2 linked regions of the Bacillus pumilus genome follow. The protein of the gene in region 2 interacts with the protein of the main gene of each other region in a pairwise test. Links are inferred from orthologs where the notes say so. Each region holds a gene or a part of one and is shown on either strand. Other genes may lie near its edges.

Region 1 (15,185 bases), 970 kb from region 2 along the record:
ATAATCTGTCCATCCTTGACAATGACTGCTCCAAAAGGGCCGCCAGTACCACTATTGACTCCTTCTATTGCAAGATCAATTGCACGTTGTAAAAAATCTTCGTGATTCATTGTCTTCCTCCCTTTGTTCGACTGACTTCTCTAGTATAAACGAATCATGCTAGAAAAGGAAACATCCTAGTAGATGGTCAAACAGGACAATCTGCGCATAAAAACCCCCGCCATGTTCGGCAGGGGAGAGGGAATCAATTATGCATGCTGCGCCAGCTTTTTACGAGCGACTTCAGCAGCCGTCACCATGTTTTTCAAAGCAGCAATGGTTTCAGGCTCTTGTCTCGTTTTTAGACCACAGTCAGGATTCACCCAGAAGCGATCTGTCGGACATACGTTCAGCGCATCATCAATGATTTGACTCATTTCTTCGACAGATGGAACGCGCGGGCTATGAATGTCATATACACCAAGTCCAAGTCCTTTCAAATACGGATGCTTTTCTAAGTAATCGAGGAATCCGCCATGACTGCGTGAATGTTCAATCGTAATTACGTCGGCATCAAGGTCTTCGATCGTATCGACAATATCCTCGAAGTTACTGTAGCACATATGTGTATGAATTTGCGTTTCATTTTGAACAGATGATGTTGATAGTCGGAACGACTCTGCTGCCCAGTTTAAATATTCTGCCCAATCACTTTCTTTGAGTGGAAGACCTTCTCTTAGCGCAGGTTCATCCACTTGAATAACTTGAATCCCTGCTTCTTCTAACGCTTCTACCTCTTTACGTAATGCGAAAGCGATTTGGAAGGCAATGTCTTTCCGGGAAATATCTGTTCTTGGGAAAGACCAGTTTAAAATGGTGACAGGTCCTGTCAGCATTCCTTTGACCTTTTTCTCCGTTAAGCTTTGTGCGTAAACCGTCTCTTTCACGGTCATTGGCGCTGTAAACTCGACATCTCCATAAATGATTGGCGGCTTCACGCAGCGTGATCCGTAGGATTGTACCCAAGCAAATTTCGTAAAGGCAAATCCGGCTAGCTTCTCACCGAAGTATTCAACCATGTCTGTACGTTCGAATTCCCCATGTACGAGAACGTCCAGGCCAATTTCCTCCTGAATATCAATCCATCTTTGTGTTTCTTTCTTAATAAATTCATCATACTCGGCATCTGTCCACTCATTTTTACGCCATTTTTGACGAGCACTGCGCACTTCAGCAGACTGCGGGAAGCTGCCAATAGTTGTTGTTGGCAAGAGCGGCAGTTCAAGAGATTCGTTTTGGATACGAAGGCGCTCTTCAAAGGCAGCTGGACGCTTAAAGTCTTTCGATGAAAGATTGTTGCGTTCTGCTGTGAAATCCGCATTGGTTCCTTTTGCAAATTCTTTTAAAGTAAGAAGTGCTTGCTTGGCTTCATTGATGGCGGCTTCAATCGCTGCGGCTCCTTTTGTTAAGCCTTCTTTTAATGTTGTTAATTCATCCAGCTTTTCAGTGGCATAAGACAGTCCGTTTAATAGTTTTTCTTCAAGCTGTTCGCTTGGGTGTTTTGCAACTGGTACATGCAGCAAACTGCTTGATGGCTGCAGCCATACTTCCTTCGGCTGAGCGTCAGCAATGACCTCAGAAATGAATGACAATCTTTCTCCAAGATCTGATCTCCAAATATTTCTTCCATCAATGACGCCTGCTGCTAAAATTTTATCTTTCGGGAAGCCATGCTTTTTCACTTGATCAAGATTGCGTCCTTGATCATGGACAAAATCAAGACCGATGGCTTCAACAGGATATGTGACAAGCTCTTCATAGGCATCTACTGAATCAAAGTATGTTTGAAGAAGAATGTTTAAGGCAGGTACGGCTTCTTTAATCGTTTGATAGATTTCTTTTACGGCTTTCACGTCTTCATATGAAGCGGTGACAAGTGCTGGTTCATCAATTTGAACCCATTTGACGCCAGCTTCTTCAAGTTCTTTTAAAACCTGAGTATAAAGCGGCACGAGACGCTGCTGAATCTCTTTTACTTCATTTGGTTCATAGCCTTTAGAAAGTGAGACAAATGTATAAAGACCAAGTACAACAGGTTTTGTTTCAACACCAAACGCCGTTTTCACCTTTTCGTAAGCTTCAAGCGGTTTGTTATGTGTGAGTTTGAATTCGGTGCTTTTTTCGTATTCTGGAACGATGTAGTGATAGTTTGTATTAAACCATTTTGTCATTTCACTTGAGACAGCATCTTTTGTTCCTCTTGCCATCGCAAAGTATGTATCTAGTGGGTCTTTCAAGCTGCGGAAGCGCTCTGGAATCCAATTGAACATGACAGCAGTATCGAGCACGTGATCGTAGAAGGTAAAATCTCCAGAAGGAACAACATCAATTTGTTGATCAATTTGCTTTTTAATGGCTGTTAAAAATTGTTCATCCAGTGTGCTTAAGAGGGTTTCGCGGTCTGTTTGACCCTTCCAATAAGACTCAAGTGCTTTTTTCCATTCTCTGTTTAAACCAATTCGCGGAAAACCTAGATTACTTGTTTTAACAATTGTCAATTCCAATTCCTCCTCTAAATATAAAAAGACATTTACACTCATGGCGAAGATTGATGAGGGCAAATGTCTGGTTTAAAAAGACAAAATGTGTGTGCGAAATAAGGCGTGAGCATAACTGACGCTTTTTCCGACATCTCCTATCAACCGTAGGGGGTTTGATGTGATAGAGCGGCTGGTATCCTGGCTGGTGAATCTGCAAGCTTTTCATCCTTCCCATCCTTATGACAGTGGATTCATGAGAAAAGCTCTCCTCACTCACAGTGGCGGGACCGCGCCGGATTTTCACCGGTCTTCCCAATTAAAATTCGACGTATGATCGAATTACCGACTCTCAAACTATGAATTTATTGTGTTCGATTATATAACGTCCACTTCATTTCGTCAAAGTAAATTTTGAATAATTTTAATTAAAAAAATCCTGAGAAAATTCAATCTATTCTCAGGACCTCTATTCAAGCTATAGAGATAAAAGATCTGCTTCCAATGTTTTTTCTAAAAGGACATCAGGCGCAGTTAAATATAAAAATCCATTTCCTACGAGGGCTTTCGACTGCTTCAGTGGAAGGGTTCTTCTGACAAGCTGAGCATAGACCTCAGGCTCTGTCAGCTTGCGCTGGAACGCTTCTTCCTCGGCATTTTTAATAATGGCTAGTGCACCGCTTACGTGAGGGGCTGCCATTGAGGTGCCTGTGAGTCTGCCGTATTTATGGTTTGGGAGAGTGGATAAAATATCTTCTCCTGGAGCGACGAGGTCGATTTCTTTATTGGCATTAGAAAATTCTGAGGATTCTCTTGCAAGGGAAACAGAGCCGACGGCAATGACTTCATTGTATGCTGCTGGGTAGGAGAACTCTTCCGTACGCTCGTCCCCGTCCCCTTCATTTCCTGCTGCGCACACAACAAGTACACCGCTTTTCACCGCGTTTTGAATGGCTTCCTGCAAGGCGGGCTCATTGCTTGGACCACCGAGAGACATGGAGATAATATCCACCTTCTGCTCAGCGGCATAGTTGATGCCATTAATGATCCATTCGTATTTCCCGCTGCCATTTTCACCGCCAAGAACTTTCACGATCAGCAGCTTAGCTTCAGGGGCAACCCCTAAAATTCCACCATTTTGATCTGTTGCAGCAATCGTCCCTGCTACATGGGTGCCATGCCCGTTGTAGTCTTTCACATTTTCAGCATCTCCGTTGTCATCATCGGTAAAGTTCTTGCCTCCGATAATCTGATCTTTTAAGTCGGGATGCCCCGTGTCGCAACCTGTATCAAGGACAGCAATGGTTATGCCTTTTCCTTTGAAGCCACTTGACCAAAGTTCGGGTGCTTTAATCTCCTGAATACTTTCCGGCGTCTCTTTCGCTTCCATCACATTGGCTTTTACTTCATACGGAATTAAGCGAATTTCACCTTTCATAAGAAAGCCCTCCTTATTTTGTTTTCAAAGTAGATTCAGGCTGCGTAATGTTATTGTATAAAAGAAACTTTTGATCGGAAAGGGTCAATTGTAATAATTTTTCAAATAATCAATCTATTATCAAAAGCGCAGTTCTCCTCACTTCTTGACGAAAGAACTCAGCTTTTGAGGAAAACTCTTGATATCATATGAAAAAGGAGGATATGCTGCATAGTGAGCTTGCACCTGTCCAGATGAAAATGGGTGAAAAGGACTAAAAGAGGCAAACTAAAAAACAAGGAAATCAAGCATTAAATGCGATATAAAAAGTTTTTGTTCAAAAATAAATGTTTCTTTCATAAAAAATAGACGTGAAGATTGTGACTGTTCCAAATGCGAAAGACAACATATAATAATGGAAAGACAAGCTTGCCTTTCAGATAGGAGAGATAGAGATGAACAAAGGGAAGATACTCGTAGTCGAAGATGAAAAGAAAATTGCAAGGGTGCTGTCACTAGAGCTTGAATATGAAGGATATGAGGTGACAGTCAAAGAGACAGGAATGGATGGACTCCAGGCTCTTGAAGAGGAAAGCTTCGATTTGGTGCTGCTTGACGTCATGCTTCCAGAATTAAGCGGTCTTGAAGTGCTGAGAAGGGTTCGAAAGACAAATACAGCGACACCTATTATTTTGATAACAGCAAGAGGGAGTGTGCCTGATAAAGTAAGCGGCCTCGATCTTGGGGCGAATGATTATATTACAAAGCCCTTTGACATAGAAGAATTATTAGCGCGAATTCGTGCGCAGCTAAGGTTGAATATAAAGGCGCAAGAAGAAAAGGAAACAGAGCTTAGCATAGCAGATTTGACCGTCAACGAGAAAACAAGAGACATACAAAGGGCCGGGCAAATGCTTGAGCTCACACCGAGAGAATATGACCTGCTTGTCCACTTGCTGAAGCATCAGCAGCAAGTGCTCACAAGAGATCAGCTTTTAACAGCCGTTTGGGGCTTTGATTACTTCGGTGACACAAACGTAGTGGATGTCTATATTCGTTATTTAAGGAAAAAAGTCGATTACCCATTCGAAAAACAGCTGATTCACACAGTGAGAGGTGTGGGTTATGTGATGAAAGGATAAAGAATGAGATTAAAAAATAAAATCCAGCTTTATACATCGTTGTCCTTGTTTTTAATGGTGCTTCTGTTTCATACAGCCATTTATTTTATTTTTTCGATAACCTTGACGCAAAAAGATATGTCCCGGCTGTCTGAGGTCGCTGAAAATATTGCCATTGCTTTAAAAAAATCAGAAGAAGAGGGTCTTCCATCCTCGGAGCTGCTGAAAGCGTACTTGCCCCAAAATGGCATGATCCGTGTCGTGACAGAAACGGGTGAATCAAAGCTGACTGTCACAAAGGAGTCAACGTTTAGTTCACTGCCTTTTACATATGAATCTGGGCAGACAGCAGAAATCAAAGAATACAACAAGCATATGACTGCGTTCGCTGCAATTCCGGTCATTTGGACAAATGGAGAGATTGTGTCGCTTCAAGTATATGAAGAAATCGAAAATACGGAAGAAAATTTGGCGTTATTAAGAATGATTTTAATCGCTGCTGGCGTTTTAATTATAGTGCTTTCCTATTTTGCTGGCCACATTTTAACAAAACAAATCGTACGCCCTATTAGTAGAATGACGAGCACCATGAAGGCAAGTATGAAGGAGAAGGCGTTTAAGCGAATCAAACTAGCAGGCGATTCAAAGGATGAATTGTATCAAATGGGACAAACCTTTAATGAAATGTCAGAAATCCTCGAGAAGCATTATGAGAAAGAGCAGCAATTCTTGCATGATGCCTCTCATGAATTGAAGACACCGATTACCGTCATTATGAGCTACAGCAATTTACTAAAACGCTGGGGACAGACACGTCCAGAAGTGATAGAAGAATCCTCTCAAGCGATTCATGATGAAGCGAAAAAAATGAAAAGGCTGACAGATCAATTATTAACACTTGCGAAAAATGGTCAGCCGCTTTACTTGGACATGAAGCCAGTTGATCTTGGTCATTTATGCAAGCAGGTATGTCATACACTTGAAGTCGCAACCAATCGAACCATTCAATCTCTTGTGCAAACAGATCAGCCGCTCGTCGCTGAGGGGGATGAAGAGAAAATCAAACAGCTTTTGACCATCTTGATTGATAATGCAGTTAAATATAGTACAGAGCCAGTTGATGTGACATGCGGATGGGCGGGAGAGAAACCGTTTATTTCAGTCGTTGACCATGGGATTGGCATAAAAGAAAAAGATCTGCCGAAAATCTTTGACCGCTTTTTTCGTGTGGATGAAGCAAGAAACAGTGAGACGGGCGGAACCGGACTTGGTCTTTCAATTGCGAAGCAAATTGCGGAAGAGCACGGGGCCGACCTGAAGGTGGACAGTCATATCGGCGAAGGGACAACCATGACCATTCTTTTTAAGAAATAAAATAGGTCTTTTCTCATCAATTTCTCATTTCCTCCTTATAAAATAGGAAATAGGAAGGAGGCGCTGCATGTCTAGAAAAACGAAAATGGTGCTTGCGCTCGCAGGATGTCTCGTCGTTCTTGCTGCCTTTGCAATGCTCATGATTCAAACCATTGATCAAAAAATATTAAGTGAAGCAGAAATCAAAAAAATCATCGCAAAAGACTACAATGGAAACATTACAAATATTGATTTAATCAATCATAAACAGGACTATACATTGACGCTGGAAAATGCAAATGGCATCTATCAAATCATTGCATCTTCTGCAAGCGGTCAAATGAAAGAAATCAGACAGATCAAAAGCTATCAAAAGCCAAATGAAAAAAATGCTGAGCTCCAGGCAGAGGAAGCGGCTGTTAAAAAAGTAAGCGGTACTGTCATCCAAAAGAAAGAAAAGTCAGATCGTTTTATCTTTACGATCCAATCAAAAAAAGAATTATATCAAGTCGATGTCGACAAGCAAACGTTTAAGGTGCTTGTAGCAGAAAAGAAAAGCCCAACCTCTAAAGAAAAGAAAATGACAAAAATCACGGTCGAAGAAGCCATCCGAATTGCGGTAAAAGAAGTCGGAGGGACAGTGGATGATGCAGATCTTGAAACATTTAGCGGTATGCTTGTCTTTGAGGTGGAGCTGGATTTGCCTGACGGGCGAGAGGCAGAGGTGCTTGTGAACGCATATACAGGAGACATTGAAGGTATTACGTACGAAAACTAATCCTTTTCTCATGATTTTCTCATGTTTCTTTCCTTCCTTTATCATCTTCTTTCTTTAAGATAAAGGAGAAATCAAACAGAGGAGGACATGAACATGATGAAAAAAGTACTAGTAGCTACAGCATTAACAGGAACTCTTGTCGCAGGTGGTTTCACACTTCAAGCGCAAAATACAAATCAAACAGCACACGCCGAGCAGGTGGTGCAAAAGAAATCATCGTTTGTCTCAAAGAAACAAGCTGAAAAAGCAGCCCTAAAAGTGGTGAAAGGGTATGTGGACGATGTCGATCTTGAGCGTAAAAAAGGAAAATGGGTGTATGAGGTCGAGATTAAAAAAGGCGGCTTTGAATATAAAGTATATGTCGATGCCAAAACAGGAAAAGCGCTGAATGATCCAGTCAAAGAAAAGAAACAGAATGTGAAAATCACTAAAAAGCAGGCTGAAAAAATTGCCCTTGCAAAAGTAAAAGGAACAGTCACAGATTCTGATTTAGATAAAGAAAATGGTGTGTACTTGTATGAAGTCGAAATCACCACACCAAACGGCGAGGAAGTTGATTTTGAGATTTCCGCTAAAACAGGCAAAATCCTGAAGCAAGAATGGGATGATTAAGCCGCCAGCAATCCTAAGATAAATTTGTATGCGGTCTGAACCATTTATCCATCATGGATAGCTGGTTCAGACCGCTATTTTTGCTTAAATGATTGTATACAAGTACAAATGAATATCATCTTTTAAACTGAATAGGGTACTTCCATGTATCTGTACACCAAGCATGTTAATGCTTTTTATGTTGATTGCTTATCATTTCAGTTGTTCTTAAAAATGTCTCAATATCTTGAATATTATGACAATGGAGAGGTGATATTCTAATAGCCCCTTTAATTCCAAAGGAATCCAGCATCCTTTTAGAATAAATGCTTGTATTCAACCTTTCATATACGATCACACCGTGCTGTTCATATTCTCTTACTGCATCTTCATGGTTTGTTCCTTCTAACGATATGGCCACGATGAAATCTCTTTTTGATAAATCACGGTAATCAAGATGCACGGTCACTCCTTCGATCTCTCTTAGCCCTTTTACGTTGGGTGTCCCGTCTAGCATTATTTTTAATAAAGCCCTTTCTTGTTTTCCGATAGCTTCCATACCTGCTGCGAATAACTGTCGTCTGGCATTCACTGTTGTAAAATGACTTCCAAGCCAGCACACATAATCAACAATTGCGCTAATAGCCGCATAATGCGCAGGTGCTGGAGTTCCTAGACCCCATTCAGTTTCTTTCTTTCCTTTTAACTTATGATGAGGGAGAAGAGCAGCTCTTTCCGATAAATAAGCAACCCCGCAGCCTCTAACACCAAAAAATTTATATGGGGCAAAATTTATCACATCAACAGGGGTTTTTTCAATATCAATTAAACCATGAGGTGCATGTTGAACGGCATCAACCATGATAAATAAGTTTGGCTTCTTTTTTCTTGCCTCTTGTACAATTTGTTCAATGTCTAAAATAGCACCAGAGATATTCGAAGCATAGATGACGCTTAGAAGAACAGTATCTTGATCGATTAATGCCAAGATGTCTTCTACGTTCACTCCACCTGTTAAAGGATTAGACTTGGCCACTCTCAGCTCCTTGTTTAATTTATTTGCATAAAAACTAGCTGCGTCATAAGCTGCTGGATGTTCTAAGGATGTTGTGACAATATTTGTTCCTTTAATATGTTCTGCAATGATACCCGTAGTCTCAAAGATAGCTTGTGACGCTGTCAGATATGTAGCGAAGCTTCCTTGTTTCACGTTAAAAATGGTTTGAAGATCAACAATCCCCTTTTTCTGGATATCAATCAAGTGTTTTGCTGTTTTATGATTTCTTTCAGAACAATCTGGGATGCCATCAATGATTGAAAATATATGATTTGCCTGTTTTAAACGAAGGGAACCACCTGCATTATCAAAAAAAAGGCGTTCCTTTTTTAGGATAGGGTCCTCATCAATATATAAAAATTGTTCTCTTACTTTTTTTAATAAATCATTTGAAATGTGCATGTTCAGGTTAGTTTGGTTCATCATCTTATCCCCCAATATTCAATTCTTATACTTAGTATTATACATTGTGTTATCAATCAATGGTTGTACCCTAATCAGAGAGATCCTTTTTTTCTGTAAACAATATTTCATTTTTAGCTAAAGCGACAGTTGTCAGCGCATTGTCAATGTGACATTCGCCGCACCTTTATGAGTTCAGCTGTTTTATACTAATCACTCCTTACACTTTCATGTGTAAGGTTTTTTCATTGGGACAAACTACGGGAAAGGAGGCGAGAGAATATGAAGAAAAAAGAAGAAGAGCAGACAATGGACCATGCGGAATATGTTCCGCATCCTGATGGAGAAGGATATGCTTTGTTTTTGCATGATTCCTTTCATCTCCTCTCCCAAGAGGATATGAATCAGCCAGAAGAGGAATAAAAGACATGAAAGGGCGATGGTTTACTTTGTCTATCGCTCTTTTTTTCAAAAGTAAGCGAATACATGAGGAAACTTGGCATCTTGCTTATTGACATCACTGCGCTTTTTCTGTAATCTCAGTGTGTCAACAATATGAGACTTCGTTAGGTGAGGCTCCTGTATGGAGATACGCTGCTGCCCAAAAATGTCCAAAGACGCCAATGGGTCAACAGAAATCATCGACATAAGGTGATTTTTAATGCAGCTGGATTTTTCCTATGCCATACAGTGCTAAAGCTCTACGATTGAAGGAGCAAGTGTTTTATTTGTCATGCTTACAAAGCGCCTTCATTCGGTTGAAGGTGCTTTTTTATGGGAAAAGGAGGTGTGGGGATGGATCATCCCGATTCGAGACACATAGAGAATATGTCAAAAGATCAGATTGAGACATCAGATAGAGGAGATCCTGACCCCCGCACATTCTAAGGGATTCGGGTATCTCCTGACTTTGGGGAGGTAACAGCTATGATACAAAATATTACGTATGATGAACTCATTTTACGCATCATTATTTTACTAAGAGATGGAAAACGCAAAGAATTTAAAAACATCATGGAAGAACTTCAGCCATATGATATGGCCTACTTATTTAAAGAGCTTCCAGAAAAACACCGCGGCCGCTTCCTTAGCTTTTTACCAGTCGATGACGTGACAGAAATGATGGGTGAGCTGGAGCGGGAATACCAAGAAATCGTTCTTGAAAAAGTAGGGAAAGACAAAGCTACGTTCGTCACAAACAAAATGGATAACGATGATCTAGCCAACTTATTTGATGAGATGGAGGATGAGCTAAAGGATCAGCTTTTATCTAACATGGAAGCAGAGGAATCAAAGGCCGTCCAGCTTCTTATGAATTACCCTGCTGAGACAGCGGGACGGATCATGACCAACCGGTACGTTTGGATTCCTCAGCATTATACGGTGCAGGATGCCGTTGTGAAGCTGAAAAGCTTTGCTGAAATTGCAGAATCAATCAACTATTTATATGTGATTAATGATCAAAAACAGCTTGTAGGCGTTCTCTCATACCGTGACCTTATTTTAGGTGAACCGGATGAAAAGGTGCAGGATCTCATGTTTACAAGAGTCATTGCTGTTGGAGCCTTTCAAGATCAGGAGGAAATCGCAAAGCTGATTGAACGGTATGATTTTCTTGCCATTCCTGTTGTGGAAGAGAACAATGTCCTAGTCGGAATCGTTACAGTCGATGATATCATTGATGTTGTCATTCAAGAGGCAGGCGAAGACTATGAGAAGTTTGCTGCCTCTGGTAAAGATATTACGTTCGATACGCCGGCATTTGTGGCGGCATACCGCCGTCTTCCATGGCTCATTTTGCTCTTGTTCATTGGGCTGATTTCAGGCAGTATTTTAAATTATTTTGAAGATACCCTTCAGCAAGTCGTTGCTTTAGCGTTCTTCATGCCGATGATTGCCGGGATGACAGGGAATACAGGCACACAGTCTCTTGCCGTCGTGATTAGAGGGCTTTCAAAAGAAGAATTAACGAAAAAAACCATTATGCGTCTTATTTTTAGAGAGCTGAGAACAAGTATTTACATTGGGATCGTCTGTTCCATTATTATTACAGTCGTCGCAATGGTGTGGCAGGGCAATATGATTTTAGGTTTTGTTGTCGGCTCCTCACTGCTTGCAACACTGATTATTGGGACAATGGCAGGTACGGTCGTGCCGATTATTTTACACAGATTAAACGTGGACCCAGCCATTGCATCTGGCCCGCTGATCACAACATTGAATGATATTCTATCCTTACTGATCTATTTTGGAATTGCAACAGCATTCCTTCATACACTGATGTAGCAAGAAGACTGTAAAACGTTACGTTTTACAGTCTTTTTTGAATAAAGATTGCATATAGCGCTTCCATCCTTTACATTTTAAGGAGAAGGTGGGAGAGAAAAATGAAGAAGTTTTTATTCATTTTAATGTGCATTGTTTTGCTAGGTGCATGTTCAAGGGAAGACGAGGGGAAAGACAGAAGACTTGTGGCAGCAGAGCATATGATTGAAGCGATTACCGAAGGAAATAAACGAAAAATAGAAAACATCTATGTTGAAGGCGCTGTCCCAAGCCCAAATGACATTCTAAAGCTGAAAAAGGAATGGGGCATAGAGACGCTTTCTTATGAAGATTTTCAATTAGAAGAAGCCAGCATTCATGTCTTTCATGCGAATTACGAAGATGAAAAAACAGGGAAGAAAAAGGCACTTGCCCTGCGGGTAATAGAAGATCCTGAAAAAGGCGGTGTACGGATTGACTTTGTAGGGGTCGTTGAAGGAACTGATGCTTCCTCTCAATGAAAAATTTTATTAAAAGACAAGGTATAAGCTAAAATGATTTTATTTAAAAGGATAGAAGAGCTGAAAGAACTTCGCTCTATCTATCCTCTTTTTTACCACAAATGACCTGATCACATATGAGTTATGCCCATTAACTCCATAAATCGTGAGAGGGCACTGGTCATGTACGAATCGCGGCGCCTTATAAACACAGTGGGCACGATTCTATGTGGTTCCGGTAATGGATGACAGGTAAATCTGCCTTGCATCCGAGCTTCAACCATAGATTTTGGTAATACGGTGACTCCTAGCCCGTTTTCAACGCATTTAAGCACGCCCTCTAAAGTGCCATATTCCATTACCTTCATCGAAGCAAAGCCATTGCTCTCTAACCATCGCTGCCAACGCCCCAAATAGATGCAATGCGCGAATGACGAAAGCAATGGTTCATGTAAAATTGATTCTACCTGGAATTCCTCCCGGGAGTAGCTTGTAATCAGAACAAGTGATTCTTCCAATACAGGGTACTCAATAATGTCCGGATGAAGAATTGGCCCATCAACCAATGCACCGTCTACCTTGTAGTTAAGAATAGCACTAACCTGATCTACAGTAGGTGCCATATACATGCTCAATTCTACTTGTGGAAATGTCTTATGATATTCTGTAAAAATGATTGGCAATCTTGTAGAAGCGGTTGACTCTATAGATCCGATGTGTAAAGTTCCCCGCGGAGTAGAGGAAAGCTTTACTGCCTCTATCGCTTCTTCAAAATCGTAGAGTAATTTGTTTACATATGGCAACAGTTCACGTCCTGCAGGCGTTAAGGATATCTTCTTGTGATATCGATAGAGAAGAGGAACACCTAATTCTTGTTCAAGACGTTGGATTCGTGCAGTGACATTCGACTGCACATAATTTAATTTCTCAGCAGCTTTTGTAATGCTTTGTTCAATAGCTACTGCTTTAAATATTTCCAAAGATTTAATATCCAAAATAACGCTCCTTTTGCATCGCAAATTGTGATGAACTATACACTATTTTTTGATTTTACGTGATCCAATAGAATAAGTAAACTTAATGATATAAGAGATTTATCATGAGGAGGAGAATTGAGAGATAGGAAATTTTAGCTAGGAAAAGATAAAACAGGCGTTTCCAATTAAATGAGGAGGGAATTTATTGATTTCAAAGATTAATATCCAAGAGAAATTTTTGCAAATAAATGCTTATTGGAATCCTAGAATAAGTGGAGAGTTGAACGACTCATACATTAAAATGGTAAAAATTAAGGGTGAATTCATTTGGCATCACCATGATGACGAGGATGAAATGTTCTTTGTATGTAAAGGGAATCTAGTCATCCGTTTTAGGGATAGAGAAATAGCTCTTAATGAAGGGGAGTTTCTTGTGATTCCTAAAGGAATTGAACATCAGCCAATTGCTGAAGAAGAAGTTCATTTGCTATTAATTGAACCAAAAACGACTCTAAACACGGGGAATGTGGTCAATGAACGAACTGTTTCGATTCCTGAACGAATGGATGAACACTAGATCGTGCACTTAACAGGTGCTTTAGTTGAAAAAGAGGCAGCAATCGCTGTCTCTTTTTACTACGTTATCATACATTCACTTGTCTTTAATTTTAAAGAGTAAGCGAATCTTTATTTGTTTATCGATTTTTGTACCGGAAGTGTGCGTTAATCTGGCCTTCCAGCATTTTTTTCTTATATTGTCCGCTTTTTAATGCCTGTTCTTTTTTCTTCATGTCTTTCAAAATCTCGGCTGTTTGCACACCGTCTTCTCGTTTGTTGGCGATGTCCATTAAACGTTCTACATCAGAAAAAGAATATTTACGCGTGCCTCTTGTTGAGCGCTGGGGGTAGATGAGTCTGCGTTCCTCATAATATCGGATTTGCCTGACGGATAGCCCTGTTAATTCACTGACAATCCCGATTGAAATGACTTTTTTATCTTTATAAGAAACATCTTCCTGCGTCATATACTCACCCCTGCAAGTCTTTTCTTCATATTATACAGAACGAGAAGGAAAAAAACCTATCATTTGTCAGAAAATATAACACAAAAACGAAAAAATGAAAAAACAATGGAAGGAAAGATAACAACAAATGTGAAATGAGTGTTGCGCGTGCATATAATGATGATGAGTTGAACTAGGAGGAGGAGCAAATGATGGAGCAAACACAGATCATCTGTATGGCAAAAGAAATCATCGCATTAGATATGAAGAGGGATGAATTACTGGAGCGATTCATGCAGGCGGCAGGTCAGAATGCACATGCTCTTCTAAGAGCCGTACAAAATGATTTGTATAAAAGCTCTTCATAAGCACCTGGTCCAGATCACTTGATAGGAGGGGATAATCGGTGCGGCGTATCTTAACAGAAGCTTTAGCAAAGGAAAGACATTATTATACGAAGCAGCTCTGTTCATTAGGAGTTTACAGCCCTGATGCGGCCAAGAACATGACAATTAGTGACTTAAAAAAAGAGTATCACTTCTTTTTCAACAAAACAGAGCGTAATTTGTGAAAATCCCTTGAAATGTGCGTATGTCACATAAAGGGTTCTTTTTTTGCGTGCTTAATATTATAGCAATATTGAATTTTGTAGAAATTTGACGAATACAGTGTAAGGAAACGCAGTTCCTTTACAGATTATGTTAAACTATGTCGCATCTTGATGGTTTGCTAAAAAAGCTTTTTTTCGAGATGATTGTGAAAAATAAGAAGGATTTTAAAAGTTTATATCGAAATCTTATACATAACACGAATGGAGTCACTTATGTGGTTGAAAGGGTTTTCAAAAACGTACTTCTATTTTTTACGAAAGGCTCCAACTGCACCGCAAGAAAGCCTTGAAGTTAAAAAAATATTATAAGAGGTAGATATGTGATGAGACTATCGTTTAATGAAGAAGAAGTAGAACGTTCAATGACACTTTACAAGGTATTTGCAAGAGCATTTAAAAGCGTTTCAGAACACAGTATTAGAGACAGCAAAGAGCATGGATTTAATCCAACTGAATTTGCCGTTCTTGAATTGCTGTACACAAGAGGTGCTCAAAAACTTCAGCAAATCGGCTCAAGACTCCTGCTTGTCAGCGGGAATGTGACGTACGTAATTGACAAATTAGAACGAAATGGTTTCATTGAAAGAGAGCAGG
Region 2 (15,309 bases):
CATTAGCTGAAAAATCAAAAGTATCAACAAAAACAAAAGCCATCAGTGGCGATAAAGCCGTTGTGACTGTGACCCTTACACCAATTGATGCAAGCCCGCTTGTCGATCGTTTAAAAGAAAAGGCGACTGAGTTCTACAGCAAAAACCGTACAGCGTCTTATGATGAAGCACAAAAATATTTACTCTCGATCTACCCAGAAGAGTTCAAAAAATTAGGACCATCCTCTTCTGAAGAAACAGTAGAAGTCAACATGAAGAAAAATGACATCGACCAATGGAAACTTGATTTGAACGATTACAAAACAAGCTCATTAGTTGAAAAGTTCATCAAGAACTAAAGAAAAACCCCCGGAAAACGGGGGTTTTTCATTTATCGTTTTTTCGGTTGATTCCTATATTTGATTCCGAAATACAGCCAAGAAAGTAAGATACGGTCTATTACGAAGGATTTTCTTTTGCCGCTTCATACTCTTTTATCACCTCAACCGGATCAACAGCATCCTCCTCTTGTGCGTATTCCTCTACATAAGGAGTGGTTAATTTCTCAAACCTTTGCTCATCGTCTACTAAAGCAATATAAGTTTCGTATCCTTCAAAATCAGATGGATATAAATGTGCAACGGAACTGCCCGTTTCTAACGCTTCATCTATTGCTTTTCTTAATTCCAATAACCCTTTCCTGTTCCCCAAAATAAACGCTTCAAAATGGTGTGTTTGTTGAGCATATATATTACATAACTCTAGCACATCATCGTCATCTGTTTGATAAGACATACACCAATCACCTCTTTAATCAAATTAGGATAATAATGTAAGTTCTCTTCTATTATGCCATTTCTTTAACCCGATCGTGAACCTCTTTTATATGAATCTCTGGATATAAAAAAACTTGTAGAATAATCTACAAGTTTTACTTTCTTTATTTCGCAAGCATCCATTTCTCTTTCATAAACAAGCTTCTCACGATGACAAACAAGATGACGACTGCGAGGGCTGAGGAGCCGAGTGTCAGAGTGATGGACATCGGATCGATGATGCCAAACATCAATTGCTTACACAATGCATGAATATTAAGGAATGGGACAGCAAAGTAGTACGTATCTAGCTGCGTAGCACCTGCTCTCATGGTAAAGAACATTGGGATCACACCTAATGTAATGATCATGGACATGTACGACTGCGCTTCTTTGACTGAGCCTGAAATGACACTGAGTAGCAGTTCAATCATCGATACCATGAATGAGAAGATGATAAGTGCCGCAAACATGACGGCGATAATGCTCCACATTTGATCACCAAAGTTCAGTGCTTGTTTTAGCTTTTCTGTAAAGAGCAGCGTGGATAGAAGCAGCATACCGATTGCTACAATTCCACTTAAAATACCAAACATAGAGACAGCAAGCCATTTTCCTATGAGAATATGAAGTCTGCTGGCAGGTGTCAGGAACAACGCTTCAATGGATTTCCGGTCTTTTTCACCCGCTACAATATCAAGCGCAGCTGGCAAAGCTCCTGAGATAACGGAGGTCACCAAAATCATCGGAAGGAGAATCGACAAAAGCATAGCGGTCATTCCATTTTCCCCTTCATCGCCTTCTTCTACATCAACGGCCTGCACCTGAAATGGATGAATAACAGACGTATTAATTTGATCAGCTGCTAAACGCTTTTCTACGACTTGGTTTTGATACTGCTCCAGTAAGGATTGCAGCATTTGAACCGTTATGACAGAATCATCATCTGTTGTGTACCCATGAATTTTAATCTCAAATGATTTTTGATGCTGAAGCATGTCGTCAGCCTCTTTCGGCATTTCCAGGTAAGCATTCGCCTTCCCTTCTTTGACAGCTTGCTGCGGGTCATCAAATGTTTCAAGCGTGAGGTTTTTGACCTCTTTGATCATTTGATTCATTTCAGTTGGAAGCTTTTCATTGATTGCGACCGTATAGGTTTCATCCCCTGGATCTGCAATCATGCTTTCATAAAAGAACACCAGTCCAAGCATCGTCAAAAGAGGAATCAGCACTGTTAAGAGTAAGGTTTTTCGGTCCCTGAGTGCATCTGTCATTTCTTTTAAAAATACGGTTTTCCACATTATGAAATCCCCCTAGCGAGCTTCGACATAAAGATATAGTTCAAGTCATCACTTTGTTCCTGTGTATATAATTCTGGAAGTGTCCCTTTGTACACAAGCTCTCCTTGATGAATCATCATGACACTGTCACAAAGCTGGCTGACTTCTTCCATGATGTGGCTTGAAAAAAGGATGGTTTTATTTTGCTGCTTGAGCTGATGAATAAAGTCTCTGAAAATATTACTTGATGTGATATCTAAGCCTGTTGTCGGCTCATCAAATAAAATAATGTCAGGATCATGAATCAAGGTTCTAGCAATCGCCACCTTTTGTTTCATTCCTCTTGAGAATCCTTTCACCTTGCGATCCATATATTGTCTCATCCCAAAACGCTTTGCCAGATCCTCTATTCTTGCTTTGATTTCATGCTGATCTAAGCCATATAATTTGCCAAAGTATTCAAGGTTTTCTCGTGCCGTCAAACGATCGTAAAGCCCTGTCTCACCGCCAAACAAAACACCAATTCGCTTTTTCACTTCAGTTGCTTCTTTCACCGTATCAAAGCCTGCGACAGTGACTGTTCCGTGCGTAGGCTCTAATAATGTGGCTACGGCGCGCAATAATGTGGTTTTTCCTGCACCATTTTCTCCTAAGATACCAACGACTTCCCCTTCCTTCACGGAGAACGTCATGTGTTTCATTGCTTTCACGACTTTTTTCTTATCTTTAAACCAGCAGCTGCAATCGCTGAGAGTAATCATTTGGTTCGCCCCTTTCAACTTTCTAAGTCTATGATAGAAAAAATAACGCTTCTCTGACATAAAAATGTCGCGAAACGTCCTTTTTCTGTCTTGAAATGATCTATTTTAAAAAAACAAATGGTAAAATAGACAAATAATAAGAAGAGTCACAGGTGATTTTTATGATAAAAGTAGGTCTCGTTGATGATTACCGAGTAGATTTAGAAAAGCTGCATGCCATTGTGGGCAGAATGGAGGCTGTAGACATTGTCTTTGTCACGCAGTCAGCAGAGGATGCATATAAGAAGGTCAAACAGGGAGACATTGATCTGTTGTTCGCAGACATTGAAATGCCCGGAATGTCCGGTTATGAATTAGCGGATCTCATTCACTCTCACGCACTGAATGTCGATGTTGTATTTGTGACAGGAAACAGTGGATATGCGGTCCATGCGTTTGATTTAAATGTTCATGATTATATTATGAAGCCCTACCAAGCCGATCGAATTGCCAAATCCTTAGATCGCTATCTGTCCACCAAGCAGGAGAAAAGCATTCATGGACGGCTTCTCATTAAGCAGCAGTCAGATATTCATGTGCTGCAAAAGAAGGATGTCATTTTTGTTGAGCGAACAGGCCGGTCAACCACCATTGTCACAACAACAGGAGATATCCAGACATATCAGACATTAAACGAGTTAAAGGGCGATCTGGCTGAAAAAGATTTTATCCGCTCCCACCGATCGTTTATCATCAATATTCATTACATCAAGAACTTCTCGGCGTATGCCAAAAATTCGTTTATCGTGTCTTTTGAAGGTACGGATAAAAAAGCCATGATGACCAAGCAGCAATTAGAATACTTTAAGAAATACTATTTTTAAGGAGAACGAACGTGAACGATTTCTATCTTGGATTCCGCATGTATGCTCTCATATGGCTAGGTCTTGCATTTCACGCAGCTGTTGAAGCTTTTCTGCCGCTATCATCTGGGGTGCTGTGGCTCCTCACCTTTTGTGTGATTTGTCTTTATACATTCTTCATATACAAAAGGTTTTTGCCTCATGTGAGTGATTATGTGATGCTGGGCGCTTTTGTGCTCTTCACCTGTGCAGGTCTTTCCCTTTTTCTGACGCAAGGAAATGGGCTGAGCTCTCTTTTGGCTTTGATGATCATCATGACAGCAGATATCCTTTCATTGAAGATGATGCAGACGGAGAGACGGTTAAATGGACGGCTTCAAGAGCTGATCAACGCAGAATCAAGAACCAATGAATTGCTGCTTGAGCTGCGCAGTAAACATCATGAAACAGCTAGACATTTAAATGCCTTTTCCACGTCGAACGACGAACATGAGATCAAGGATTTGATTCAGCAATACGTGAAACATTTCCCATGGATTAAAGGAGAAAATGCTTATTTGGCCTCAACCTTGCACCCCTTTTTTGAGCGGGCTGAAAAAGAGGACATTGCCCTTTCACTAGACCTTCAAGCACCATTTTCATCGCTTCCCTTTTCTAAGGCGGATCAGGTTAGTTTTACTGGCAACCTGCTTGATAATGCCCTAGATGCGGCGATTGAAGCGAAGCAAGCCGGGAACGAGGGAAGCATCTCAATCACGACCTCTATTCGGAGCGGGCTCTTTTTAATCCATTGTGAGAACAGCACAAAAGGAATGGAAAAACACGTGTTAGACCATTTGTTCAAAACCTATGGCCGCTCGACAAAAGGCGGCGATCATCAAGGAATGGGGACGTATATCATTCATCAGCTTGTTGAAAAGGCAGACGGTACACTTGATTTCACTTACCGTTCTCCAAATTTGCGGCTCGTCATCAAAATCCCCCTCACGATGTCATAAAAAAAAGGTGCAGCTAGGCACCTTTTTTATGTTAAGAGAAAATGTGATCAATTTGATTGATTTCCTCTTTTGTTAATTGAACATCGTTTGTTTTTAAGTTTTGCAGAACTTGCTCAGCTCGTTTTGCACCTGGAATGATGGCGTCGATGCCTTCCTGCGCTAAAAGCCAAGCCAGTGCGACGTGTGCCGTTTCAGCGTTCTTTGATTGTGCAATTGCCTTCAGCTTGTCTACTTTTTCGAGGTTTTGAAGGAACGCCTCGCCTTGGAAAAGCGGGTCTTTTGCTCGAATATCATCAAATGTCGCATCCTTCGTAAATTTCCCAGTCAACAGGCCTGACGCCAACGGGAAATACGGAATAAAGGAAATACGATGCTCGACACAGTATGGGAGAAGATCCTGCTCTGCCTCACGTTTCAGCAGAGAATACTCCGACTGAAGCACGTCTAAGTAGCCATCTCGATTAAAGGCTTGAAGCTGTTCGAAATCAAGGTTTGATGCACCAATTGCCCTGATTTTTCCTTCATCCTTCAATTCCTTTAATGTGCCTGCTACTTCTTCCAGCGGCGTCCGGCCGTCCGGGAAATGCATATAGTATAAATCAATATTATCTGTTTGCAGTCGTTTCAGGCTATTTTCGACCTGCTCTCTTAAAAAGTCCCGGCTGTTATCCAGTTCAATTTGTCCGTTTACTTCTTTATGAGCCCCCTTTGTCGCAAGGACAAGGTTTTCTCTGCCGCCTCTTTTGGCAATGATCTCACCGATCAATTCCTCTGAACGGCCCAGCCCATAAATAAAAGCAGAATCTAAGAAATTGACACCTTGATCAAGAGCCGTCTCCACAAGCTCTCGTCCGGCATCTTCACTCAGGTTCGGGAACAAATTATGTCCACCTACCGCATTCGTACCAAGCCCTATCGGATTCACCTGTAAATCAGTTCGTCCAAGCGTTACCTTTTTCAAAAGCTCATCTCCCTTATCCGCTTAATCATCCTTATTTTCCCATGAATCCTTTTCAACATTCAAGTATCCTGCTCTCTGAAAATTAACTGGGAGGTGGACGGTGAGAAAATAAATGGACATATAGTCATCTCTCTGAAAGCATTAACACCTCCACTTCAAAATTTTTACCTAAAAAACATTTAAAACCCATGATAAATCTATAAATTAATTCTTATTAACTAGTATATTAGGCTTAAAAAATTCCTTTTATTAAAGATGTTTGTGTAAATTTCTTTCAAAGATAGGGACTAAAACCTATTCCTCATCATGATTGAATTCCGATAGAATGAAAAGTGCAAATCGTCATAAGGAGATTTTCCCCTTTAACACCCGAATATACCATTCTATCTGTTTCTTTCTTCATAGTCAGATAGCGGGAATGAAATGACGAAAGAAAAGCAAAGGAGCATCAACTGTGAATCTTAAAAAAATAAGTGCACTCCTCATGATTTCATTCGTGATGATCATCTCTGCAGCCTGCCAGAGCTCAGCAAAATCAAGCAACACTGATCAAAAATCAACAAAAACAGCAGAGGTAAAAGTCAACAGCTACGAATATACGTTACCAGAAGACTCAACAACTACGCTAAGAGACAATGAATTGGTACTAAAAGTCAACCTGACGATTACAAACAAAGGTGACAAGGCTCTTTCATTATATAGCTCTGACTTCTCCCTTTATCAGGACGATGCCAAAGTAACTGATTTAAAATTTTACGGCAGTAAAGACCGTCTTGACCTCGGTTCATTGAACAAAGGCAAATCACAATCAGGTGCTCTTTATTTCCTAGTAGACAAAGGGAAAAAATATCAGTTCGTGTACCAAGACAGCATCAAGAAAAACAGTGATTCGATTGAAATCAACCTAGATGGAAACAAAATACTGGATACAGCGAAAAAGCTGGATAACCCTGCAAAGGCGCTATCCGCTTATACCGATATGATTGTCTTTGACAAAAAGAACGATCAGTTTGCAGATTTAACGGGTGACAACCAGTCAGATGTCGTCAATAAATACCACGACATGTTTGTGAAAGACTTCAAAAGAAGTGCCGGCATTTACGGAAATGAAGTAAGTGACCGTGATATTCTGTCTATGTACAAACGTATTCAAAACACCATGAAGGATAAAGCCAAAGTAGAAACAAGTGTAAAAACCATCTCTGATGACGAGGCGAAGGTTGTCGCTAAAGTAACAGGCCTTGATGCTTCTAACTTAAAAGACAAGCTAGACAAGCAAAGAGACGAGTTTTACAACGGCAAGATCCGCTCTAAAGAAGAATTGTATAAGAAAAGCTTAAACATGTACGCATCTGAATTCGAAAAGCTTCCTCCAGTCTCCAGCCCAGCTGAATACGAAGTGAAAATGAAACGTAACGGGGATGGTCAGTGGAAAATTGACCTCAACGATTATAATACATCGCAGTACATGAGCGGTTTTATTAAAACAAGATAATCATGAACTAAAAAAAGACGCTGGCCCATGAAGGTGCCGCGTCTTTTCTTATGCTATACAGTCGCCTCTTGCTCTTCTTTCACCGCTTTTTCAATATCTTTAAAACGGCTCGATACAGTAGACGCACTAATGCCATACTTTTTCGCTATTTGCGCTTGAGAAAGCGGGGCATCGCTTGCAAGTGAATGAATGTAATATTCGATTCCCGCAGCAAATGATGCCGCTTTACGGATTACAGGTGATTTCTGATCACAATAGGCTTTCCACACAGTTAAAGCGCCATCAGTCAGGCTTTGGTCCCCGTGTTCCTTCATTCCGTCTTCAATCAGCTTAGCTGTTTCCAGCTGAACATCACTTGCCCAGTCCATGCGATCTGCTGTTAGACCTGTATCGCCTTCTGTTTGAGCAGATGTTTCTGATTCTTCTACTTCTTGCTTCGCAAACATGCACTTCAGCACGTCAGGGAATGATTCTCTCATAAATGTGCTGCGCGTTCCTCCATTTGCCTCATATGCTTCAACAAGCTGACGAACTTGAAGAAGAAGCGTATCTGTAAACTCTTTTGCAAACATCGTATATTGAATGAAAAACTCTGCTTTTTCTTCAAATTGAACAGGGAATCCAAGCACGAGACTTCCTTTTTCAGGAAGCACTGTTTGATCAGGTTTTACATCTACTTCAACCTTTTCCGCTGTCACCATATTCTCAAAGTAAAGAGACTCGTCCGTTTTTTCATTTAATAAAAGCAAAGATGGTTCCATGTCTGTCCATGATTGAACCACTTGTTTTGTTTTCGGACGGGTAATATCCTCTGCTTTCTTTGTCAGGAATTCTTGGAAGATGGTTTCTTTCTGATCCGTTAATGGACGGAAGAAAATGCCCCATACACTTAAATGGAAAACTGAAATTTGTTGCGTTTCTTTATCCATATCTGCAAGGAAAGAAAACTCATTAATGAATTGATTAATGGCTCTCTGATGCTTAGAGAAAGCATAATTCATTAAATCCTTTTGAACTTGTACAGCTTCCTTAAACACAAGCTCAGACGTTTGTTCTCCGCCTGACTTTTGACCACAGCAATGTTTATATTTTTTTCCGCTTCCGCATGGGCAGAGCGCATTTCGTTTAATTTTTCCCAAAATAAAACCTCCGACATTCTAGTCTAACCTCACTATTTTAACAAACGATTGCACAGGAGAGTTTTATTTTCAAGAAAAAAGAAAAATCAGAATGATCAGTTAAATAACAAAGGTACATGAAGATCACGACAGATCATAGGAATAGCAGTCTTTTTCTGTTTATTTTCTCCAATCATTCCAACAGTTTTTCTTCAGCTCATTCCTTCAAATAACTGCTTTGCTTCAAAATAAAAGATTTGAACAAACTTCTTCGTATTGACTCTGCCTGTCGATCCTGCGGATGAAGAGGTCTTCTGCATTTCTTTCATTCTTTGGCTGACATCGGTAAAGTCAAAAAACTTCGACGCATAGTGCTCAAACTTAGGATTCGAGAAATCTGTTAATCCTAGTGAAGCAAAATGATTCAAGGAATGATGAATAGCGCGTCTAATCCGCTGCTCTGCTGCTTTCACTTCTCTCATCACTTCGACATCGGTTGCCCCATCATCCAGCTTCCTCTCCGCTGTTTTGATAAAGAGTTGCTTTAGCGGCGGGAAATTGACCTCATGAGAATTGGCTGACTGTGTTTCATGTAAGTAGATCAGGATCTCTAGTAAATCCTTAGATCCGCTCTCTCCGACAATTCCCAGTTCGGATAAGAGAAATTCCCCTGCCTCTTTCATCGTCCTTTTTTTCGCCCCAGCACCCGTCGTATCATGAGAAATTACAGGCTCTAACGGCAGCACATGGCGAAGGGAAGCTTGAATATCATATATCGATTTCTCCAGCTTAATACGCTCCATGACTTTTCGAATCACACTGACGATCTCAATTCGATTGACAGGTTTATGAATATAATATTCGATCCCTAATTCATAGGCTTCTGCCATCATCTCTTTCGCCTCTACTTGGGAAATCATCATGATTTTACCTTTGAATTCAGGGTGAATATGACGAATCGTTTGAATGCCGTCTCTAGCAGGCATTAAAAGGTCAATCAGAAGGATGTCTATGTTTTTTAGGTTCAATGAATGTGCTTCTAATCCAACTCCGTCATCGGCTTCATCCACGACCTCTCCCAAATCTTCATCCTCAATGATTTGTCCTAAAATCGAGCGTATTGCACGATCATCATCTGCAATGAAAAACCGCATACACTCACCCTCTCTGTATTAAATTTTGTATAGGAAGGATTAGCTGAAAAGCTGTTCCCTTTGTTTCTCTTTGTTCGATTTTAATTTGACCGCCAAGCTCTTTAACCAACTCTTTCACATAGGATAATCCAATCCCAGTTGATGGTGTTCCATATGCATCAAATTTAGAAGTATAGCCTGGATCAAATACAATTTCTCTCATTTTTTCAGGAATCCCCGGGCCATCATCTTCAATCCGAATCTCTATTTTATCATGACTTCCTTTTAATACGAGTGAGATCATTCCAGTATCCTTTATGGCTTCAACCGCATTTGCCATTAAATTATTAATGAGCGATAAGAAAATGAACACATGGTAATCATGCAAATGAATGCCCCTTATATCAGATGTAAAAGAGATGTTTTTCCCTAGAGATAACGCATATTTCTCTTGAATGCGGATGACAATCTGAACCAGCTCTTCAGCCTTCATATAGTCTTGCATATTTTCCTTAGAAATCAGCTTCGAAAGACCAGCATAAATACGCTGATTGTCCTTTTTCACTTCATGGATTTCTCCTGCGAGCTTCAACAGCTCCTGACTCACTTTCTTGCCTGCTTCGTGTTCATGCAGCAGACGATAAAGTCTGTATGATTCTTGCGTAATATGCTCTGTATGTTTTAACGTTTTCTTTAAATGAACCGTTTCTTCATATAAATTTGAAATGACCATCATCATATGCTCATTTTGTTTCATGATCTGCTTCTCTCTTGATTGTGCCTCGTACAGCTTCATCATATTAAAAAAGCTGATCACCACAAAGCTGTGAGCAAACGCAATGAGAAACATATCACTCAGCTTTGATAATGTCATCGTCGTACCAAACACTAAAAATTGTACAAACAGCTCAACAAAATCAGCTACTAATTCGATCATGAGACCAATGATCCCAATAAAAATAGAGCGCTGTTTAAAACGTCCCGTACGGACGGCAAAAAACAGGAAAGCATATGTAAAATAGAAGAAGAAACTTGGGAATTGCTGATAAAATGATGCAGCCAGTCCAGCATTATGCTGAATCAGATCTAAGCCTACTCGAAAAAGCACAATGGCTGCGCCTGTTAAAAACCCAGGCAAAAACGGTCTAGATTTCCTTAAGAGTAATAAACAAAAGAAAAACGCAGGTGCGCCAAAGCTGATCCGGAACGTCTCATTCACAGGATAAAACTTCAGTTCTCCTGCAAGCGGCACAATAACCACCATAAAAATTAAAATGAATGCGTCTTTTTTGACAAGCTGGTTTAAACTCAAATGACTGACATCCCTTCCCCTTTTTGCATAGCCACAGTATACAAGGAGACTCTTTTCTTCACAATGTGCAAAAAAATAATTTTCACGGCTCCTTCTTTCCCCAAAATCCTTTTTTATGACTATTCTCCGAGACGGCATGGTGACCTTTCAGCTATTCAGCGTTTTGGTGATTGTCTACAATAATGGGAATTGTTTAGACAATCATCGACAAACCGATTTTTATTTGTAAGTTTTTCTGTAGATTTTCGTCAGATTGTGTAGTTTCCAAGATAAATTAAATGAACAATTTTAGTGAAACTATATGTAAGCGTTTTCTGAATTTTCACTAAAAACCCTTTTTGTTTTTTCGCCGCCAAAGCCTTCAATTGAACATATATTTAGGTGTAAAGGAGTGGTACAAGCAGCGCATGACAAGTTCTTTGAAGATGTGTAACATGTTTTCGTGCCTATTTGATCGCATTTTTTGTCATCCGCCAATTCAATAGGGTACTTTTTGATTTTTGATTGGAGGAATCGTATGAAAACAGCAATTTCTAATAATACACAACACGCATGCCAGTCTTCTGTTGATCAATGGGCAGAAGAAATACGTCCGTATTACAAAAACGGGCAGAATGCTGGCTACATTCCAGCACTCGGAAAAGTGAATTCCTCTCAACTTGGTATCAGCGTGATAGGCCCAGATGGATCATCTGTACGATATGGTGATTGGGACGTTCCCTTTACCCTGCAAAGTATCTCAAAAGTCATCAGCTTTATAGCTGCCTGTTTAGGAAGAGGCGTTCCTTACGTCTTGGACCGGGTAGATGTAGAGCCAACTGGTGATGCATTTAATTCCATCTACCGCCTTGAGATGCATAAACCGGGGAAGCCCTTTAATCCAATGATTAATGCTGGAGCTATTACCGTATCCTCCATCCTTCCCGGAAAGACTTCTACAGAAAAGCTAGCATATATTTTCGATTTAATCGAAAACTTAATAGGAAAGCGTCCATCTGTTAATGAAGAGGTTTATCAATCAGAATGGGCAACTGCGCACCGCAACCGTGCTCTTGCTTATTACTTAAAAGAAACCAATTACTTAGAATCAGATGTCGAAGAGACATTAGAAGTGTATTTAAAGCAATGTTCCATCGAGGTCACAACAGAGGACATCGCCTTGATTGGACTGATTATTTCAAGTGATGGCTACCATCCCTTTAAACAGGTCCAAGTCATACCAAAGGATATCGCAAGACTAACAAAGGCATTGATGCTGACATGCGGCATGTATAATGCATCTGGTAATTTTGCTGCTTTCGTAGGCGTTCCAGCCAAAAGTGGTGTGTCTGGAGGAATTATGGCTTGCGTTCCGCCAAGCGCAAGAAGAGAATTCCCATTTCAGACAGGCTGCGGAATTGGTATTTATGGTCCCGCCATTGACGATTGCGGAAATAGTATTACCGGTGTCATGATGCTGAAAAAGCTCGCCAAAGAGTGGGATCTCAGTATTTTTTAAAATGAACAGTCATGAATTCGAAGAGGTGATGTTATGAACGAAAAAGCTTTGCTATCTTATTTAACAAATACAAATGATTTTATTTGGACTTATATTGTGATTGCTCTGTTACTTGGAGTAGGGGTCTACTTCACATATAGAACACGCTTCCTGCAAGTGAGAATGATTAAAGAAATGGTGCGTGTCCTGAAAGAAGGAAGAAAAGAAAAAGAGGGGATATCACCGTTCCAAGCATTTGCCATCAGTATGGCGGCACGTGTAGGAACAGGGAATATCACAGGGATTGCTATCGCCATTGCAATTGGTGGACCTGGGGCAATTTTTTGGATGTGGATCGTAGCCATTATCGGTTCTGCCTCAAGCTTTGTTGAAAGTACATTAGCCCAAGTGTATAAAGTGAAAGATAAAACAGGATTCCGCGGTGGACCTGCTTATTACATGGAAAAAGGGTTAAACAAGCGCTGGATGGGAATTTTATTTGCGATCCTAATTACAATTTCTTTTGGAATCGTCTTTAATGCGGTTCAATCAAATACGATCACCGTCGCTTTTGAAAACTCCTTTGGATTAGACCGTTTAACAGTCGGTATTGTAATGGCTGTTATTTTTGCAGCAATCATTTTCAAGGGAATCCAAGCCATTGCAAAAGCTTCTGAATACATTGTCGTTGTACTGGCTCTAGCTTATATCGGAATTGCATTCTTTGTTATTGTGACAAATATCACTGAACTTCCTGGTGTCATCAGTACGATTGTGAAACATGCCTTCGGGTTTGAACAGTTCGCTGGCGGAACACTAGGCGGGGCATTATTACAAGGGATTAAACGCGGTCTCTTCTCAAATGAGGCTGGTATGGGTAGTGCACCTAACGCAGCAGCAACAGCCGTGACAAGTCACCCTGTAAAACAAGGGTTAATCCAGGCATTTGGCGTATTAACAGATACGTTAATTATTTGTACGAGCACAGCCTTCCTTGTCCTATTCTCTGATGCGTACAAAACAACGAACCTGCAAGGAATTGAATTAACACAGGCTTCACTCAGTCAGCACATTGGGCCATGGGCCTCTGGATTCCTTGCTATCATGATTTTCCTATTCGCCTTTAGTACATTGATCGGTAACTATTACTATGGTGAAACGAACATTGAATTCCTTGGTGCCAACAAAATTTGGCTTAACATCTATCGAATTGCCGTTATTGGAATGGTTCTTTTCGGTGCAGTTGCAACTGTTCCTCTCGTTTGGGGTCTAGCCGATCTCTTCATGGGACTCATGGTCATCGTCAACCTCATCGCCATTACCATGCTGTCTAAGGTCGCCTTTGCAGCATTGAAGGATTATACGAGACAGAAAAAAGAAGGCAAGGACCCTGTCTTCTATAAAAATGCCGTTCCAAACAATGAGAAAATTGAATGCTGGGACGACGAACCTGCTTCGTTGAAAAAGAATCAAATCGGATAAATAAAAAAAGCTCTGGTCCTCTGATCAGAGCTTTTTTCTTTAGTTCAAAAATTCGAGTATGAGTTTGTTCACCACTTCTGGCTTTTCATGATTGATCCAATGAGAAGCATCATCGACAAAAATCAGCTGACCATTTGGGCAAATCTTCATCGTTTCCTTCGCCAGCTTTCTGCTTAAAAACTTGTCCTCCATCCCCCAGATCATGCGAACAGGTACTAAAATGCGTTTTGATATCGGCTTTTCAAAGCCGCCCTTTTTGATGGCGCGGTACCAATTCAGCATTGAGGTCATGGCACCTGGCTGCGTCCAAGCCAGCTTGTAGCTTAATACATCTTCCTTCGTGAACAAATGTGGTCTTGCAGTCAATCCAATGGCTTCATCCAGCTTTTGAAAGTGATTTTCCTGAAGTGCTGCCTCTGGCACATTTGGAAGCTGAAAGAAAGCGATATAGGAGCTCTTCTTCCACTGCGGGGGATAAAACGGAAGAACCTTCATCATGACCCGCGGATGCGGCATGTTGACAATGATTAATTTCTCTACATATTGAGAACGTGTGGATGCCAAATGCCAAGCAACAGCTCCTCCCCAATCATGACCTCCCACAATCGCCTTTTGATTCGGACTAAGCGTCTTAATCAGCCCTACGATATCATCTCTCAGTTGATCTAATACGTAGGATTCGATTCCTTCCGGCTTATCACTTAAATGGTAGCCCCTTTGATCAGGAACGACGACACGATAGCCTGCCTCAGCCAGGGGCATGATTTGGTTCTTCCAGCCGTACCAGAACTCAGGAAACCCGTGCAGCAGTACAAGCAGCGGGCCATCCTCAGGTCCAGCCATTGCTGTGTGAAGTGTTACACCATTTGTTTGGATCGATTGAAATTCAATTTGCTCCATCCCTTTGCCACCCTTCTCCTTGTTCTTTTATTCTTCCAACATAGCATATTTTCCATTTTTCAGAAAATAAAAACACTCCCAAAAAAACCTTCACAATAGTGAAGGTCTTAGAATTTTGACCAAGGATCCTTGAACAGCGAATTGGTGCCTTATTGCGAAAGAAACAGAGAAGATATGTATTTGTGCTAAATGACTAAATAACTAAAAAAGCAGACTCTAATCAGTCTGCTTTTTTTACGATTTTTATTTATCTAGAGAATATTTTTCTATTGCTTCTTTTGGAGATATTTCTTCATCAAATGAAAGATAACGACAATACACTTCACTTAAGTGAAGTGGTTCTTCTTCTAAATTGTCTACAAGTTCAAATATATCTAGGATTGCTACTAATTTTTTTGTTGTTTGTCCGTAATCCCCATTTCCAAATGTTTCTTCTGGAAAACTTTTTTCTATAATTTTTTTAACTTCATCTTGATCTTTTGCTTTGATTAATACGATTCTTTCTTCAAATATCTTATCAGGTCTAACTTTGGGAGACGGTATGGATTCAAACAATAATTTTGCTGAAAAGAGATCATACATAGATTTATCACCTTTTAATTATTTTTTCTTTTTAAATCTGTTATCAGTTAAAAGTTTTTTAGCTGTTCTTGCTTTTTTGATACCCTTTTTTGCATCTTTATTAATTTGATCAATGGTTTTATTTAGATATTCTGTTGGAAATTCACCTCTTATTTTTCCTTTTCTGTTTTTTGA

What was found.
Region 1: the proteins of GKC25_RS01505 (region 2) and GKC25_RS06105 interact in binary tests that used the Bacillus subtilis proteins (3 or more experiments, as listed by UniProt). The link is inferred for Bacillus pumilus from one-to-one orthologs.

What each region holds. Positions count from the first base shown.
Region 1 is NZ_CP046128.1:1,228,708-1,243,892, forward strand. Bases 12,338-15,185 are described here. They hold GKC25_RS06105 (MerR family transcriptional regulator), read right to left. Parts: upstream 14,003-15,185; coding sequence 13,673-14,002; downstream 12,338-13,672. Other genes in these bases: GKC25_RS06095 (LysR family transcriptional regulator), read right to left, coding at 12,338-12,995; GKC25_RS06100 (cupin domain-containing protein), read left to right, coding at 13,183-13,554; GKC25_RS06110 (hypothetical protein), read left to right, coding at 14,194-14,349; GKC25_RS06115 (hypothetical protein), read left to right, coding at 14,388-14,552; GKC25_RS06120 (MarR family winged helix-turn-helix transcriptional regulator), read left to right, coding at 14,912-15,185. Outside these bases: GKC25_RS06040 (nucleoside deaminase), read right to left, coding at 1-110; metE (5-methyltetrahydropteroyltriglutamate--homocysteine S-methyltransferase), read right to left, coding at 249-2,537; GKC25_RS06050 (S8 family peptidase), read right to left, coding at 2,995-3,954; GKC25_RS06055 (response regulator transcription factor), read left to right, coding at 4,389-5,075; GKC25_RS06060 (HAMP domain-containing sensor histidine kinase), read left to right, coding at 5,079-6,428; GKC25_RS06065 (PepSY domain-containing protein), read left to right, coding at 6,496-7,185; GKC25_RS06070 (PepSY domain-containing protein), read left to right, coding at 7,279-7,797; GKC25_RS06075 (aminotransferase class V-fold PLP-dependent enzyme), read right to left, coding at 7,964-9,256; GKC25_RS06080 (hypothetical protein), read left to right, coding at 9,518-9,658; mgtE (magnesium transporter), read left to right, coding at 10,163-11,521; GKC25_RS06090 (hypothetical protein), read left to right, coding at 11,623-12,021; more of GKC25_RS06095, read right to left, coding at 12,132-12,337. UniProt on the Bacillus subtilis protein: Transcription regulator that actives the transcription of genes required for nitrogen assimilation such as nrgAB (ammonium transport), nasABCDEF (nitrate/nitrite assimilation), ureABC (urea degradation) and gabP (GABA transport), during nitrogen limitation.
Region 2 is NZ_CP046128.1:269,757-285,065, reverse strand. The notes cover bases 8,552-11,523. They hold GKC25_RS01505 (ATP-binding protein), read right to left. Parts: upstream 10,695-11,523; coding sequence 9,408-10,694; downstream 8,552-9,407. Other genes in these bases: GKC25_RS01500 (glutaminase), read left to right, coding at 11,212-11,523; GKC25_RS01510 (response regulator), read right to left, coding at 8,552-9,403. Also shown: GKC25_RS01555 (DUF4352 domain-containing protein), read left to right, coding at 1-338; GKC25_RS01550 (hypothetical protein), read right to left, coding at 439-774; GKC25_RS01545 (ABC transporter permease), read right to left, coding at 920-2,095; GKC25_RS01540 (ATP-binding cassette domain-containing protein), read right to left, coding at 2,095-2,835; GKC25_RS01535 (LytR/AlgR family response regulator transcription factor), read left to right, coding at 2,997-3,698; GKC25_RS01530 (sensor histidine kinase), read left to right, coding at 3,710-4,675; GKC25_RS01525 (aldo/keto reductase), read right to left, coding at 4,707-5,636; GKC25_RS01520 (DUF4352 domain-containing protein), read left to right, coding at 6,091-7,131; GKC25_RS01515 (SEC-C metal-binding domain-containing protein), read right to left, coding at 7,185-8,270; more of GKC25_RS01510, read right to left, coding at 8,462-8,551; more of GKC25_RS01500, read left to right, coding at 11,524-12,192; GKC25_RS01495 (alanine/glycine:cation symporter family protein), read left to right, coding at 12,226-13,653; GKC25_RS01490 (alpha/beta fold hydrolase), read right to left, coding at 13,693-14,553; GKC25_RS01485 (DUF4288 domain-containing protein), read right to left, coding at 14,797-15,135; GKC25_RS01480 (hypothetical protein), read right to left, coding at 15,154-15,309. UniProt on the Bacillus subtilis protein: Member of the two-component regulatory system GlnK/GlnL that positively regulates the expression of the glsA-glnT operon in response to glutamine.